2 regions of the Priestia sp. GS2 genome follow, and region 2 is predicted to be linked to the other one. Evidence: a T-box and tRNA genes for the amino acid it is inferred to sense, from the RefSeq annotation. Region 2 holds a T-box; the other holds one or more tRNA genes.

Region 1 (6,764 bases), 220 kb from region 2:
TACAGCGCTGAGAGTTAAGCTGTCCTCCTGTGACTAATGCACCTGTTGGACATACCTCAACACATTTATTACAAGTACCACACTGATCTTCAATTGGCTGATCTGGTTCAAATGGTATATTCGTAACAATTTCACCTAAATAGACGTATGAACCAAACTCGGGCGTAATAATCGCGCAATTCTTTCCACTCCAGCCTATCCCAGCTCGCTCAGCAACGGCACGGTCAGATAGCTCGCCCGTGTCCACCATAGATTTCACTTCAACTCCTTGAACCTTTTCTTTTAAGAATGACTCAAGTTTTTGGAGCCTATCTCGTAAAATGGTATGATAATCTTGTCCCCAAGAAGCACGACAAAAAATGCCTCTTCGGTCTTCTTTTGTACTTCTTGGTGCACCAGGCATTTTAGAAGGATATGCAAGAGCAATGGCAATGATTGACTTCGCTTTTGGAACCAGGAGCGTTGGATTCGTACGTTTCTCAATATCAGGTTCTTCAAACCCTGAAGCGTAGCCTAATTCTTGTTGTTTTAATAAGCGATCTTTTAACGTCTCAAATGTTGACGCACTAGCAAAACCAATTTTATCAATACCTATCTCTTTACTATAGGCAATTACTTCTTTTTTTAACTGTTGAAAATCCATTTATGCTATTCTCCTTTTAAAATTCAATGCGTAGAATTGCTTTTATTATCATTTTCACTGGAACAATTCTACTCTATACATAACTTACAAATGAAAAGGTGGTATTTTATATGAACGTTATTATTTCATCAGAAATCAAAGAAAAAAATAATGATATTAAACTAGGTATTATTCAATATCAAAATATTGAAGTAAGCGAAGCTCCACAAATGTTAAAAGGCAGATTACGACTCTTTCAAGAATCAATTTATTTTGATTTACAAGATAAAGCCATCACTTCTTTTGAAGGAATTAAAGAATGGAGAAGCGTGTTTAAGGAGTTTGGAACGGACCCAAGCAAATATCGTCCCTCAATTGAAGCATTATTTCGTCGAATTCAAAAACAAACGTACTTGCCGACCATTAATTCAGCTGTAGACTTAAATAACTTCTTTTCTCTTCAATACGAAGTACCTTTAGGCATTTACGATAAAAGCTGTTTAAAAGGAAACATTTCGTTACGTCTTGGGAATGAAGATGAAAGCTATCGTGCAATTAATGGTCGAGAAGTATCTCTGCATAATAAAATTGTATTATCAGATGAAAAAGGTCCATTCGGAAGTCCTTATGTGGACTCCAATCGAGCTCCCGTTTCTGAACAGACGTCTGAAGCACTTCAAATCATCTTCTTAAAACCTTCTCTATCCAATGAAAGCTCTTTAAAACTAACTGATTCTCTGAGCACTATGTTTACACAAATTCATGGTGGAGAAGCTTCCTATTCGCTTATCAACTAATCACAAAGACGTTTATCTATAGTAGATAAACGTCTTTTTTCATTCACTATAACCTTAAAAATATAAAAAACGCAACACCTTGTTTTTGGTAAACAAGATACTGCGTTGTGATCACAATATGTATGGAGCGGGTGATGAGAATCGAACTCACGACATCAGCTTGGAAGGCTGAGGTTTTACCATTAAACTACACCCGCAGATAAAGTTGTATTATCTCTTAACAACATTAATTATAATACCTTTCGACATGAATTGCAACCCTTCTATTAAATTTATGTGAAGATATTAACGAACTATTAATTTTCTATAAAAAATGTGCTTTGCAAGCCATCTTGCAAAGCACATTTCTTAGCTATATTGATAATCTCTTAAAGCTTTTAAAACTGAAATTTCTTCTAATATCTGTTCACCTACATTTGTTTCTTTTACCATTTTTCTTTCTAACTCTTTATCAACCAGTCGCTTAACGGATAGTACATCAGCTTCGTCCAATAAGATATCTTTTTTAGAGTTAAAGTGCTTATGAGCAACTAACTGCATGCCGTAAGAATTAGACAATAACGTATATCCTGCAATTCCAGTTTGTGATTGATATGCTTTTGAAAATCCACCATCAATGACAATCATTCTGCCATTTGCTTTAACAGGATTTTCACCCTCTATTTCTTTCACAGGCGTGTGACCATTAATAATATGACCATGGTCTGGATTTAACCCAAAATCAGCTAATATTCGACGACACATATCCTCTTTTTCACGAAGGTAATAATATGGATTTTTCTTTTCTTTATGCGTTGCTTTCTCTTTAATAAAATAGCGCTCAAACGTCGTCATCGCTCGTTTTCCAAATAACGATGAATATTCACCTGTCCATAAATACCAAACCATATCAGTTGCTAAATCATCCGTCTGATCCGGATGGGCGAAAGCAGAGCGTAAATATTGCTCAAACACATCTAACAGCTGACGACCAGAATAAGACTTGCCTTCAATCGTCATCTTTTCCATATTTCCTTCTTCATCTAAAGGAATACACCCATGGATAAGTAAGTTACCGTTATATTTTAGATAAAGATTTCCTTTATTCATAAGAAAGTTCATATGTCTTGCTAGCTTTTCAGAATGTTGAACTGAAAACAATAATTTCTCAATAACCTGCTCCTCTTCCTCTAAGAGTTCTTGTGGATTTTCAGAGTTCACAGTTGCAAAACATCCGTTTTCAATAGGATACGTTTTATCTCCAAGTGTAATTTCATTTGTTTCATAGTTAACTTTTTCAAGCAATAGTCGCTCTGACATATTAAAATACGGGCGTCTTTTAATAATTGGCATTTCAAGTTTAAACTGAATCATTGCGATAGCCTGATGAATTTTTGTAATCTGTAAACGCTCATGTTCAGATAGTTGCGAACCTACATTTTCTTTTGGGCGGAAAGCAGGATTATCATCATAATATTTTTCTGCTAAGTTTAGAAGCGGTCGTAAGTTAATACCATACGCATCTTCAATAATATTTAAGTTATTGTAACGTGCACAAATACGAACAATATTGGCTAAGCATACTTTCGAACCTGCAAAAGCTCCAATCCAAAGAACGTCATGGTTTCCCCACTGAATATCGACAGAATGATAGTTAATAAGAGTTTCCATGATTTTATCAGGCTCGGGACCACGATCATAAATATCTCCAACGACATGCAAATGATCGACAACCAAACGCTGAATTGTATAGGCCAGTCCCGAGATAAGTTTATCAGCTTGTCCTAACGAAATGATTTGCTGCACAATTTTATGATAATAATGCTCTTTATTCGTGAATTCATCTGTTTTATATAAAAGCTCTTCAATGATATAAGCAAACTGCTCCGGTAGGGCTTTACGTACCTTTGAACGTGTATACTTCGATGATGCATACAACACTAAATCAAGCATGCGATTAATCATTGTCGTATACCAATCACGTAGCTCTTGCTTGCGAGTAAAGTTTGCCTTGATAATCTTCAGCTTCTCTTCTGGATAGTAAACAAGCGTCGCAAATTCATTGATTTCTTGTTGAGATAAAGTATCCTTAAATAAATCTTTAATCTTTTCTTTTACGTTTCCTGACCCATTTCGTAATACGTGCTGAAAGGCCTGATACTCGCCGTGTAAATCACTTACAAAGTGCTCTGTTCCTTTTGGTAAATTAAGAATTGCTTCTAGATTAATAATTTCCGTGACAACTTTCTCTTCCGTATCGTACTTCTTAGCCAGTAAATCTAAATAATTTACGTTCAAAACTATGTATCCCCTTTCACACTAACTTATCACCTCAGCAGCGAAATATGCTTACTGCATGAGTCTTTAATCTTTAGTACTTATTGTACACCTCTTCAGACTCGACTTCTAGAGAGATGAATTACATTTTGTTAACTAATTTACAAATTTTATTTAACCTGCCATAACATTTAAGCGGTTGAGTAAATAAAGAAAACAAAAAAGACTTCAACAGAGATGTTGAAGTCTTGACTTTATTACCGTTTATGTAAAAACTAATACCAGTGGTCGGGGTCGAACCGACACTCCCGAAGGAACACGATTTTGAGTCGTGCGCGTCTGCCAATTCCGCCACACTGGCAAAATAAAAAAAGGCAGAAATAATATAAATGGTGCCGAGGGCCGGACTTGAACCGGCACGGTAGTCACCTACCGCAGGATTTTAAGTCCTGTGTGTCTGCCAATTCCACCACCCCGGCAGGACTTATTGTGAATAATGGAGGCGGCAACCGGATTTGAACCGGTGATAAAGGTTTTGCAGACCTCTGCCTTACCACTTGGCTATGCCGCCACTTTATTCAAAATATGGAGCGGAAGACGAGGTTCGAACTCGCGACCCCCACCTTGGCAAGGTGGTGTTCTACCACTGAACTACTTCCGCATATTATATGGCTGGGCTAGCTGGATTCGAACCAACGCATGACGGAGTCAAAGTCCGTTGCCTTACCGCTTGGCTATAGCCCAATAAAAATGGGGCGACTGATGGGAATCGAACCCACGAATGTCGGAACCACAATCCGATGCGTTAACCACTTCGCCACAATCGCCGTGTTAATTGGCAGGGGTAGTAGGAATCGAACCCACACTGACGGTTTTGGAGACCGTAGTTCTACCTTTAAACTATACCCCTATAAGATGGTGGAGGGGGGCAGATTCGAACTGCCGAACCCGAAGGAGCGGATTTACAGTCCGCCGCGTTTAGCCACTTCGCTACCCCTCCAGAAAAACATGGTGCCGGCAAGAGGACTTGAACCCCCAACCTACTGATTACAAGTCAGTTGCTCTACCAGTTGAGCTACACCGGCATGTTTTCATAAGATGGTGGCTCGGGACGGAATCGAACCGCCGACACAAGGATTTTCAGTCCTTTGCTCTACCAACTGAGCTACCGAGCCTTCTTATAATGGCGGTCCCGACGGGAATCGAACCCGCGATCTCCTGCGTGACAGGCAGGCATGTTAACCGCTACACCACGGGACCACTTTGGTTGCGGGGACAGGATTTGAACCTGCGACCTTCGGGTTATGAGCCCGACGAGCTACCAGACTGCTCCACCCCGCGATGATAAGAATGTAAATGGTGGAGGATGACGGGATCGAACCGCCGACCCCCTGCTTGTAAGGCAGGTGCTCTCCCAGCTGAGCTAATCCTCCAACTATGTATAAGAATAATGGTGACCCGTACGGGATTCGAACCCGTGTTACCGCCGTGAAAGGGCGGTGTCTTAACCACTTGACCAACGGGCCATTTAATAAGTAAATGGCGGAGAGCAAGGGATTTGAACCCTTGAGACAGCGTTAACCGCCTACACGATTTCCAATCGTGCTCCTTCGGCCACTCGGACAGCTCTCCAAATGGCTCCACAGGTAGGACTCGAACCTACGACCGATCGGTTAACAGCCGATTGCTCTACCACTGAGCTACTGTGGAATCTTATAAAGCCTGGCAACGTCCTACTCTCACAGGGACAAAGTCCCAACTACCATCGGCGCTAGAGAACTTAACTTCCGTGTTCGGCATGGGAACGGGTGTGACCTCTCTGCTATCGCCACCAGACATATTATATTATACAACATTTTCGAAAGAAATCAAGACTTTTTTGAGTTTTTATTCTTTCAAAACTAGATAACATTTTGCTGAGTACTAAGTTTACTGTCTAGCTACGGCTCCTAATTGTTCGGTCGTTTCACTTCTGTTATTGAAACCAAAAAGCGGTTTCCCTATCAGAAGCTCCAACGCCTTTCACAATTGAACAGTCGCCTTCGCTTTTCTAATTTGGTTAAGTCCTCGATCGATTAGTATCAGTCAGCTACACACGTCGCCGTGCTTCCACCTCTGACCTATCAACCTGATCATCTTTCAGGGATCTTACTAGCTTGCGCTATGGGAAATCTCATCTTGAGGGGGGCTTCATGCTTAGATGCTTTCAGCACTTATCCCGTCCACACATAGCTACCCAGCGATGCCTTTGGCAAGACAACTGGTACACCAGCGGTGTGTCCATCCCGGTCCTCTCGTACTAAGGACAGCTCCTCTCAAATTTCCTACGCCCACGACGGATAGGGACCGAACTGTCTCACGACGTTCTGAACCCAGCTCGCGTACCGCTTTAATGGGCGAACAGCCCAACCCTTGGGACCGACTACAGCCCCAGGATGCGATGAGCCGACATCGAGGTGCCAAACCTCCCCGTCGATGTGGACTCTTGGGGGAGATAAGCCTGTTATCCCCGGGGTAGCTTTTATCCGTTGAGCGATGGCCCTTCCATGCGGAACCACCGGATCACTAAGCCCGACTTTCGTCCCTGCTCGACTTGTAGGTCTCGCAGTCAAGCTCCCTTGTGCCTTTACACTCTACGAATGATTTCCAACCATTCTGAGGGAACCTTTGGGCGCCTCCGTTACTCTTTAGGAGGCGACCGCCCCAGTCAAACTGCCCACCTGACACTGTCTCCCAGCCCGATCAGGGCTGCGGGTTAGAATTTCAATACAACCAGGGTAGTATCCCACCGACGCCTCCACCGAAGCTAGCGCTCCGGCTTCTCAGGCTCCTACCTATCCTGTACAAGCTGTACCAAAATTCAATATCAGGCTACAGTAAAGCTCCACGGGGTCTTTCCGTCCTGTCGCGGGTAACCTGCATCTTCACAGGTACTATAATTTCACCGAGTCTCTCGTTGAGACAGTGCCCAGATCGTTACGCCTTTCGTGCGGGTCGGAACTTACCCGACAAGGAATTTCGCTACCTTAGGACCGTTATAGTTACGGCCGCCGTTTACTGGGGCTTCGATTCAGAGCTTCTCCCAAAGG
Region 2 (6,764 bases):
GTCATTTGAAGACGTCTGGTCCAAGCTCTATGAAGAAACAAAGCGAGGATGGTCATCAAAGCACAGGCAATTATGTGAGCATCTAATTAAAGGACAACCTTTCTTTGAAAAGCTTTGGGAAATTGAGCAAGAGCCAAAAGTAAATTAAAAAAGCTGTGCAGGTTTTCCTGCACAGCTTTTTTATCATGTGTTTTATCGTTTGCGTCCTAGTCCCATAGCATTGCGCATTTTACGCAACATTTTATTAGCTACGAAATTCGCTTTTTCAGCACCAGCATCTAGTATCTGGTCTAACTCTTCTGAATCAATTAGTTCATAGTAACGCTGCTGAATCGGTGCAAGTGCTTCTACAACAACTTTTGCTGTGTCCGCTTTAAAGTCACCGTATCCTTTTCCATCATACATTCTTTCGATTTCCTCAATCGATACATTTCCAAGGATTGAATAAATACTCATTAAGTTTGAAATTCCAGGCTTGTTTTCTTTGTCAAAACGTACGATGCCTTCTGAATCCGTAACAGCACTTTTAATTTTCTTTTCAATAACTTTTGGCTCATCCAGAATGGTAATGAACGCTTTTTGGTTTGGATCTGATTTACTCATTTTTTTCGTTGGTTCTTGAAGAGACATCACACGCGCTCCTACCTTCGGAATGCGCACTTCAGGAATTGTAAAGATATCATTGTATTTTTTGTTGAAGCGTTCAGCTAAGTCGCGCGTTAATTCTAAATGCTGCTTCTGGTCCTCACCAACAGGTACTAGATCTGTTTTGTATAGTAAGATATCGGCTGCCATCAAAGGTGGGTAAGTTAATAATCCTGCTGAAACAGCTTCTTTTCCAGCAGATTTATCTTTGAACTGCGTCATGCGCTCAAGCTCACCGATATAAGCAACGCATTGAAGCATCCATCCCGCTTCAGTGTGAGCTGGAACTTCTGATTGAATAAACAGCGTTGACTTTGTTGGATCGATACCAACTGCAATGTAAAGCGCAGCCAGGCTACGAATATTTTTTCGTAGAGCGAGTCTATCTTGCGGTACTGTAATGGCATGCTGGTCAACAATACAAAAATGACAGTTATAGTCATCTTGTAGCTCGACAAATTGTTTCATTGCTCCGATATAGTTTCCTAGTGTAATTGTACCGCTTGGCTGTATGCCTGAAAAAATAGTTTGCATAGCGTACTTCCTTTCTTTTTTTGAAAATAAAAAAGGTTTATGCAAGCCTAGCCGGAGCTAGGGACGCATAAACCGTGGTACCACCCTAATTAGATTACAAAGTAATCATCTTCATTTACATAACGCCAATTAGCGTTCAAGCTTTGCACTTGAAAGCTCCAAAGTCCATTCCATAGGCTTCACTGTTTGTTTACACCAACCACAAACTCTCTAAAAATGAAGGAACTATGTACTATTCTTTTTCATCGCTTTACAGTATGAAATTTTTCAGTTTGTAGTCCATTATAACGCGATTTTTAAAAAAATTAAACCGAAATCCTAAAAAAAAACATTTGCAAGTAAATCATTTTATGCTATATTTTTTGTAACATTATTGCAATATCTATTCTACAAAAAAGATTTTAGATGTCTGACAAGAAGTCATAATCCTCATAAAACCGGCTTTTGTAGGGTGTATCAAAAAAATACCAGTAAATAATAGTATTGCAATAAATTTTTAAAATATTTATAATAGGCGTAACAAACATATTTTTTACAAAGATATTACAATATCTTAATTTTTCAGAAAATATAAAATAGAAAATGTTTTATTACAACTAAGTAGCACGTCTTTTCTTACTAAATGGCATACATATAAACGCATGTACCACCGTTTTAAGAATTAAGGCATTCTTTTTGCTACAGGGGCTTTAATGCTCTACCAGGTGAAAAACTTTCTGACTATTTTGTATTGAAAAATGATTAAAAATTATGTTTGTCAGTCATACAATTCCAATGGGGGGTAAGATTCAATGAAGAAAAGATTATCCATTCTTTTCAGCATGCTGCTGGTAATGAGTCTTTTCTTGGCTGCGTGTGGATTCGGCGGTAGCGATTCTGGTAGCAGCAAAGACAAAGAAGGTGGAAGTGGCGACGGCTCAAAAGAGCAAGCACTTCGCGTAAACATTAACACAGAACCATTCTCTTTAAATCCAGGTTTAGCAAACGATAGCGTATCTGGTAACGTATTACGTCAAACATTTGAAGGTTTAACTCGTTTAGATAAAGACGGGAAGCCTACAGAAGCAATGGCAGAGTCAATCGATGTAAGTGAGGATAAATTAACTTACACATTCAAAATCCGTGAAGATGCAAAATGGACAAACGGTGACCCTGTAACAGCACAAGATTTCGAATATGCTTGGAAATGGGTTTTAGATGCTAAGAACGAATCACAATATGCTGAAATGATGTACTACTTAAAAGGTGGAGAAGCAGCACACAAAGGTGAAGGAAGCATCGATGATGTCGGTGTTAAAGTCGTAGATGATAAAACTTTAGAGGTAACGTTAGATCACGTAACTCCATATTTCTTAGAGTTAACAGCATTCTATACGTACTTCCCTGTTAACAAAAAAGTTGCTGAAGCAAACGACAAATGGTACACAGATGCTGGTGAGAACTACGTATCAAACGGACCATTCAAAATGACTGAGTGGAAGCACAACGATGAAATCGTATTAGAAGCAAACGACACTTACTGGGATAAAGACACAGTAAAACTTGAAAAAATCAATATGTATATGATTAACGATCCAAATACTGGACTTTCAATGTTTGATAAAGGTGAACTTGATTGGGCTGGTAGTCCATTAGGTACATTACCTACTGATGCAATTCCTCAGTTAAAAGAAAAAGGTAACCTGAATATTGAAGTGAAAACGGGTACTTACATGTACAAGTTTAACACTCAAGAAAAAGCTTTAAGTAATGCAAAAGTTCGTAAGGCATTAACTTACGCAATTGATCGTAAAGCGATTGTAGAAAACGTTACAAAAGCTGAGCAAGTTCCAGCATTAGCAATGGTTCCACCACAAGCATATGGTGATGAAAAGAACGAACTATTCAAAGATGCTGATGTTAAAGAAGCGAAAAAACTTCTTGACGAAGGTTTAAAAGAACTAGGTATGTCTGAATTACCTGCAATTAAGGTTTCTTATAATACTGATGAAGGCCACCAAAAGATTGCACAAGCAATCCAAGATATGTGGAGCAAAAACTTAGGTATAAAAGTTGAACTAAATAACCAAGAGTGGAACGTATACATTGATGAGTTACAAAAAGGTAACTATCAAGTTGGACGTATGGGCTGGATTGGTGACTTCAACGATCCAATTACATTCTTAGAAATGTTCAAAGATAAAGACGGTGGAAACAACGATACGTTCTGGGAAAATGCAGAGTATAAAAAGCTAATTGATGCTTCTCGCGGTGAAACAGACGTTGAGAAACGCTTAGACATCTTAAAACAAGCAGAAAAAATCTTAATGGATGAAATGCCAGCGGCACCAATCTATTACTATACTGATTCTTGGGTTCAAGATGAAAGCTTAAAAGATGTTGTTGTACTATCTACAGGTGATATCCAGTTAAAATGGGCTCACTTTGAGTAATAACTAGTTTTCACAAGTATATGGGGGTGATTCCTTACCCCCATATACTTTTCTGTTTAAAGAGCGAAAAATGTTAAATTATGGAGGTGTTTGTCGATGCTTAAATATATTAGTAAACGTTTGTTGTACATGTTCCTATCGCTTTTCCTTATTGTTTCAGCAACGTTCTTCTTAATGAGAGCAGCACCTGGGGGACCATTCTCAGCAGAGAAAAAGCTTCCACCAGAAATTCAAGCAAACCTAAATGAATTCTACGGGTTTGATCAACCACTATATGTTCAATACTTCGACTATCTAAAATCTGTTGCAACCCTTGATTTCGGACCATCGTTTAAATACAAAGGTCAAACAGTTAATGATCTAATTAGCAACGGTTTTCCAGTTTCTTTTATGCTAGGAATGGAAGCTATTTTATTAGCGCTTGCACTTGGAGTGCTGTTAGGAGTCATTTCGGCTTTAAAACATAATAAATGGCAGGACTACACGGCGATGATTATTGCAGTGCTTGGAATATCGGTACCAAGCTTTATCATGGCAACAGCATTACAATATTTCCTGGCTATGAAATTAGGGATTTTTCCGGTTGCGCGTTGGGAATCATGGGCACATACATTTTTGCCAGCCCTCGCTTTAGCATCTACTCCAATGGCGTTCATCGCAAGGTTAACGCGTTCCAGTATGCTTGAAGTTCTGAGTAATGATTATATTCGAACAGCAAAAGCAAAAGGTTTAAGTAAATCAGTTATTACGGTGAAGCATGCAATGCGAAACGCTATGCTACCAGTTGTTTCTTACATTGGACCACTGACAGCAGGTATTTTAACAGGAAGTTTCGTTATTGAAAAAATCTTTGGTATTCCAGGCTTAGGCCTTCACTTCGTAACAAGCATTACAAACCGTGACTACACGGTTATCATGGGCGTAACGGTCTTCTATAGTATCTTATTATTAGCGTCTGTTTTAATCGTTGATATCCTATACGGATTAATTGATCCACGTATTAAGCTAAGCGGCGGAAAGAAAGGAGCGTAACGAGCGATGCAACAAATTCCAAAAAATATGTTTGAACCAGCATCAGTTGATGCAAACGAAGCAGAGAAGATTTCAAAGCCAAGTTTATCATTTTGGAAAGATGTAGGCTTGCGCTTTCGAGAAAATAAATTAGCGATGTTTGGTGTTATATTACTAGCCTTATTAGTATTCATGGCAATTTTCGGGCCGATGATGACGCCTTATGATTACAAAACAAATGACTTAATGAATACGAACCAACCACCTTCATCAGAACATTGGTTTGGAACAGATGACCTTGGTCGTGATGTGTTTACAAGAACATGGGAAGGTGCGCGTATCTCGTTATTTATCGGTTTATCTGCGGCTTTAATTGATTTATTCATCGGTGTTATTTGGGGAAGTATTTCTGGATATCGCGGTGGACGTACAGATGAAGCAATGATGCGTTTTGCAGATATTTTATACGGTGTTCCATATTTGCTTCTTGTTATTCTTTTAATGGTTGTATTAGAGCAAGGTTTAGGTACAATGATTCTTGCGATGACCATCACTGGATGGATTAACATGGCACGTATCGTTCGTGGACAAGTACTACAGTTGAAAAACCAAGAGTACGTGATGGCAGCTCAAACGCTTGGAGCAGATACAAAACGAATTTTATTTAAGCACTTAATTCCAAACTCGATGGGACCAATTTTGGTAACAATGACGTTAACAATTCCATCAGCAATTTTTACAGAAGCTTTCTTAAGTTATTTAGGACTAGGTGTTCCTGCACCTCTTGCAAGTTGGGGAACAATGGCTTCTGATGGATTACCAGCATTAGAATACTATCCATGGCGTTTATTCTTCCCAGCAACGTTTATCTGCTTAACAATCTTAGCATTTAACGTAATTGGTGACGGACTGCGCGATGCATTAGATCCAAAACTACGTAAGTAAGGAAGTGAAACCTATGTCACGTTTATTAGATGTAAAAGATTTGGAAGTTTCATTCCAAACATACGGTGGAGAAGTTAAAGCTGTGCGAGGTGTTAACTTCCACTTAAATAAAGGTGAAACGCTCGCAATTGTAGGTGAGTCGGGCTCAGGAAAAAGTGTAACATCACAAACAATTATGCGCCTTATTCCAATGCCACCAGGCCGAATTAATAAAGGTCAAATTTTATTTGACGGTGTCGATCTTGTACAGAAAACAGATAAACAGATGGAAGCAATCCGCGGGAAAGATATCGGGATGATTTTCCAAGACCCGATGACATCTTTAAACCCAACAATGAAAGTTGGTAGTCAAATCTCTGAAGTGCTTGTTAAGCATTCTAAGATGTCCAAAGCACAAGCAAAAGAGCGTGCAATTGAGCTATTAAAGCTTGTTGGTATACCGTTCCCAAACCAGCGTGTTAACCAATATCCTCATGAGTTCAGTGGTGGTATGAGGCAGCGTGTTGTAATTGCAATGGCATTGGCATCAGATCCAAAGCTATTAATTGCCGATGAGCCAACAACAGCTCTTGACGTAACAATTCAAGCTCAAATTTTAGAGTTAATGAAAGAAATTCAAAAGAAAACAAATACATCTATTATTTTCATTACGCATGACTTAGGAGTAGTGGCTAACGTTGCAGATCGCGTTGCTGTTATGTATGCTGGTCAAATCGTCGAGACGGGTACAGTGGATGAAGTATTCTATAACCCACAGCATCCTTATACATGGGGACTACTTGCATCAATGCCTAGCCTTGACAGCGATACAAAAGAAGAGCTAGCTGCGATTCCAGGGACACCACCAGATTTAACTAACCCACCAAAAGGTGATGCGTTTGCTCCGCGTAATCCATATGCGATGAAAATTGATTTTGAGCAAGAACCACCAATGTTTCAAGTATCAGATACACACTATGCGAAAACATGGTTATTACATCCAGACGCGCCAAAGGTAGAACCACCAGCATCTGTGGTAAACCGTATGCGTCCGGTTAAAGGGACTTATACAAAACCAGTTTTATCCGGAAAGGAAGGTGAATAAGATGGCTGAAAAGTTACTCGAAATTAAAAATTTAAAGCAGCACTTTCCAACATCAAAAGGGACGATTAAGGCTGTTGATGGTCTGACATTCGACATCTACAAAGGTGAAACAT

What was found. A T-box is a leader RNA that pairs with one kind of tRNA and senses whether it is charged. The one in region 2 lies ahead of trpS (tryptophan--tRNA ligase), so its partner is inferred to be a tRNA-Trp.
Region 1: it encodes a tRNA-Trp, which carries the amino acid that the T-box ahead of trpS (tryptophan--tRNA ligase) is inferred to sense. The anticodon was not compared.

Annotation. Positions count from the first base shown of each region.
Region 1 covers NZ_JAZGJX010000001.1:3,267,659-3,274,422, forward strand. Annotated here, with positions in the region: gene queG (tRNA epoxyqueuosine(34) reductase QueG) at 1-643, opposite strand, end outside; gene V2145_RS16535 (B3/B4 domain-containing protein) at 754-1,419, shown strand; tRNA gene V2145_RS16540 (tRNA-Gly) at 1,543-1,616, opposite strand; gene V2145_RS16545 (fructose-1,6-bisphosphatase) at 1,768-3,696, opposite strand; tRNA gene V2145_RS16550 (tRNA-Leu) at 3,955-4,036, opposite strand; tRNA gene V2145_RS16555 (tRNA-Leu) at 4,066-4,154, opposite strand; tRNA gene V2145_RS16560 (tRNA-Cys) at 4,173-4,246, opposite strand; tRNA gene V2145_RS16565 (tRNA-Gly) at 4,262-4,336, opposite strand; tRNA gene V2145_RS16570 (tRNA-Gln) at 4,345-4,419, opposite strand; tRNA gene V2145_RS16575 (tRNA-His) at 4,427-4,502, opposite strand; tRNA gene V2145_RS16580 (tRNA-Trp) at 4,512-4,585, opposite strand; tRNA gene V2145_RS16585 (tRNA-Tyr) at 4,592-4,675, opposite strand; tRNA gene V2145_RS16590 (tRNA-Thr) at 4,685-4,760, opposite strand; tRNA gene V2145_RS16595 (tRNA-Phe) at 4,775-4,850, opposite strand; tRNA gene V2145_RS16600 (tRNA-Asp) at 4,860-4,935, opposite strand; tRNA gene V2145_RS16605 (tRNA-Met) at 4,940-5,016, opposite strand; tRNA gene V2145_RS16610 (tRNA-Val) at 5,033-5,108, opposite strand; tRNA gene V2145_RS16615 (tRNA-Glu) at 5,127-5,201, opposite strand; tRNA gene V2145_RS16620 (tRNA-Ser) at 5,216-5,307, opposite strand; tRNA gene V2145_RS16625 (tRNA-Asn) at 5,311-5,385, opposite strand; rRNA gene rrf (5S ribosomal RNA) at 5,396-5,511, opposite strand; rRNA gene V2145_RS16635 (23S ribosomal RNA) at 5,731-6,764, opposite strand, start outside.
Region 2 covers NZ_JAZGJX010000001.1:3,050,170-3,056,933, reverse strand. Annotated here, with positions in the region: gene V2145_RS15530 (YjbA family protein) at 1-148, shown strand, start outside; gene trpS (tryptophan--tRNA ligase) at 193-1,179, opposite strand; T-box leader at 1,236-1,434, opposite strand; gene V2145_RS15520 (peptide ABC transporter substrate-binding protein) at 1,971-3,611, shown strand; gene V2145_RS15515 (ABC transporter permease) at 3,708-4,643, shown strand; gene V2145_RS15510 (ABC transporter permease) at 4,650-5,567, shown strand; gene V2145_RS15505 (ABC transporter ATP-binding protein) at 5,581-6,651, shown strand; gene V2145_RS15500 (ABC transporter ATP-binding protein) at 6,653-6,764, shown strand, end outside.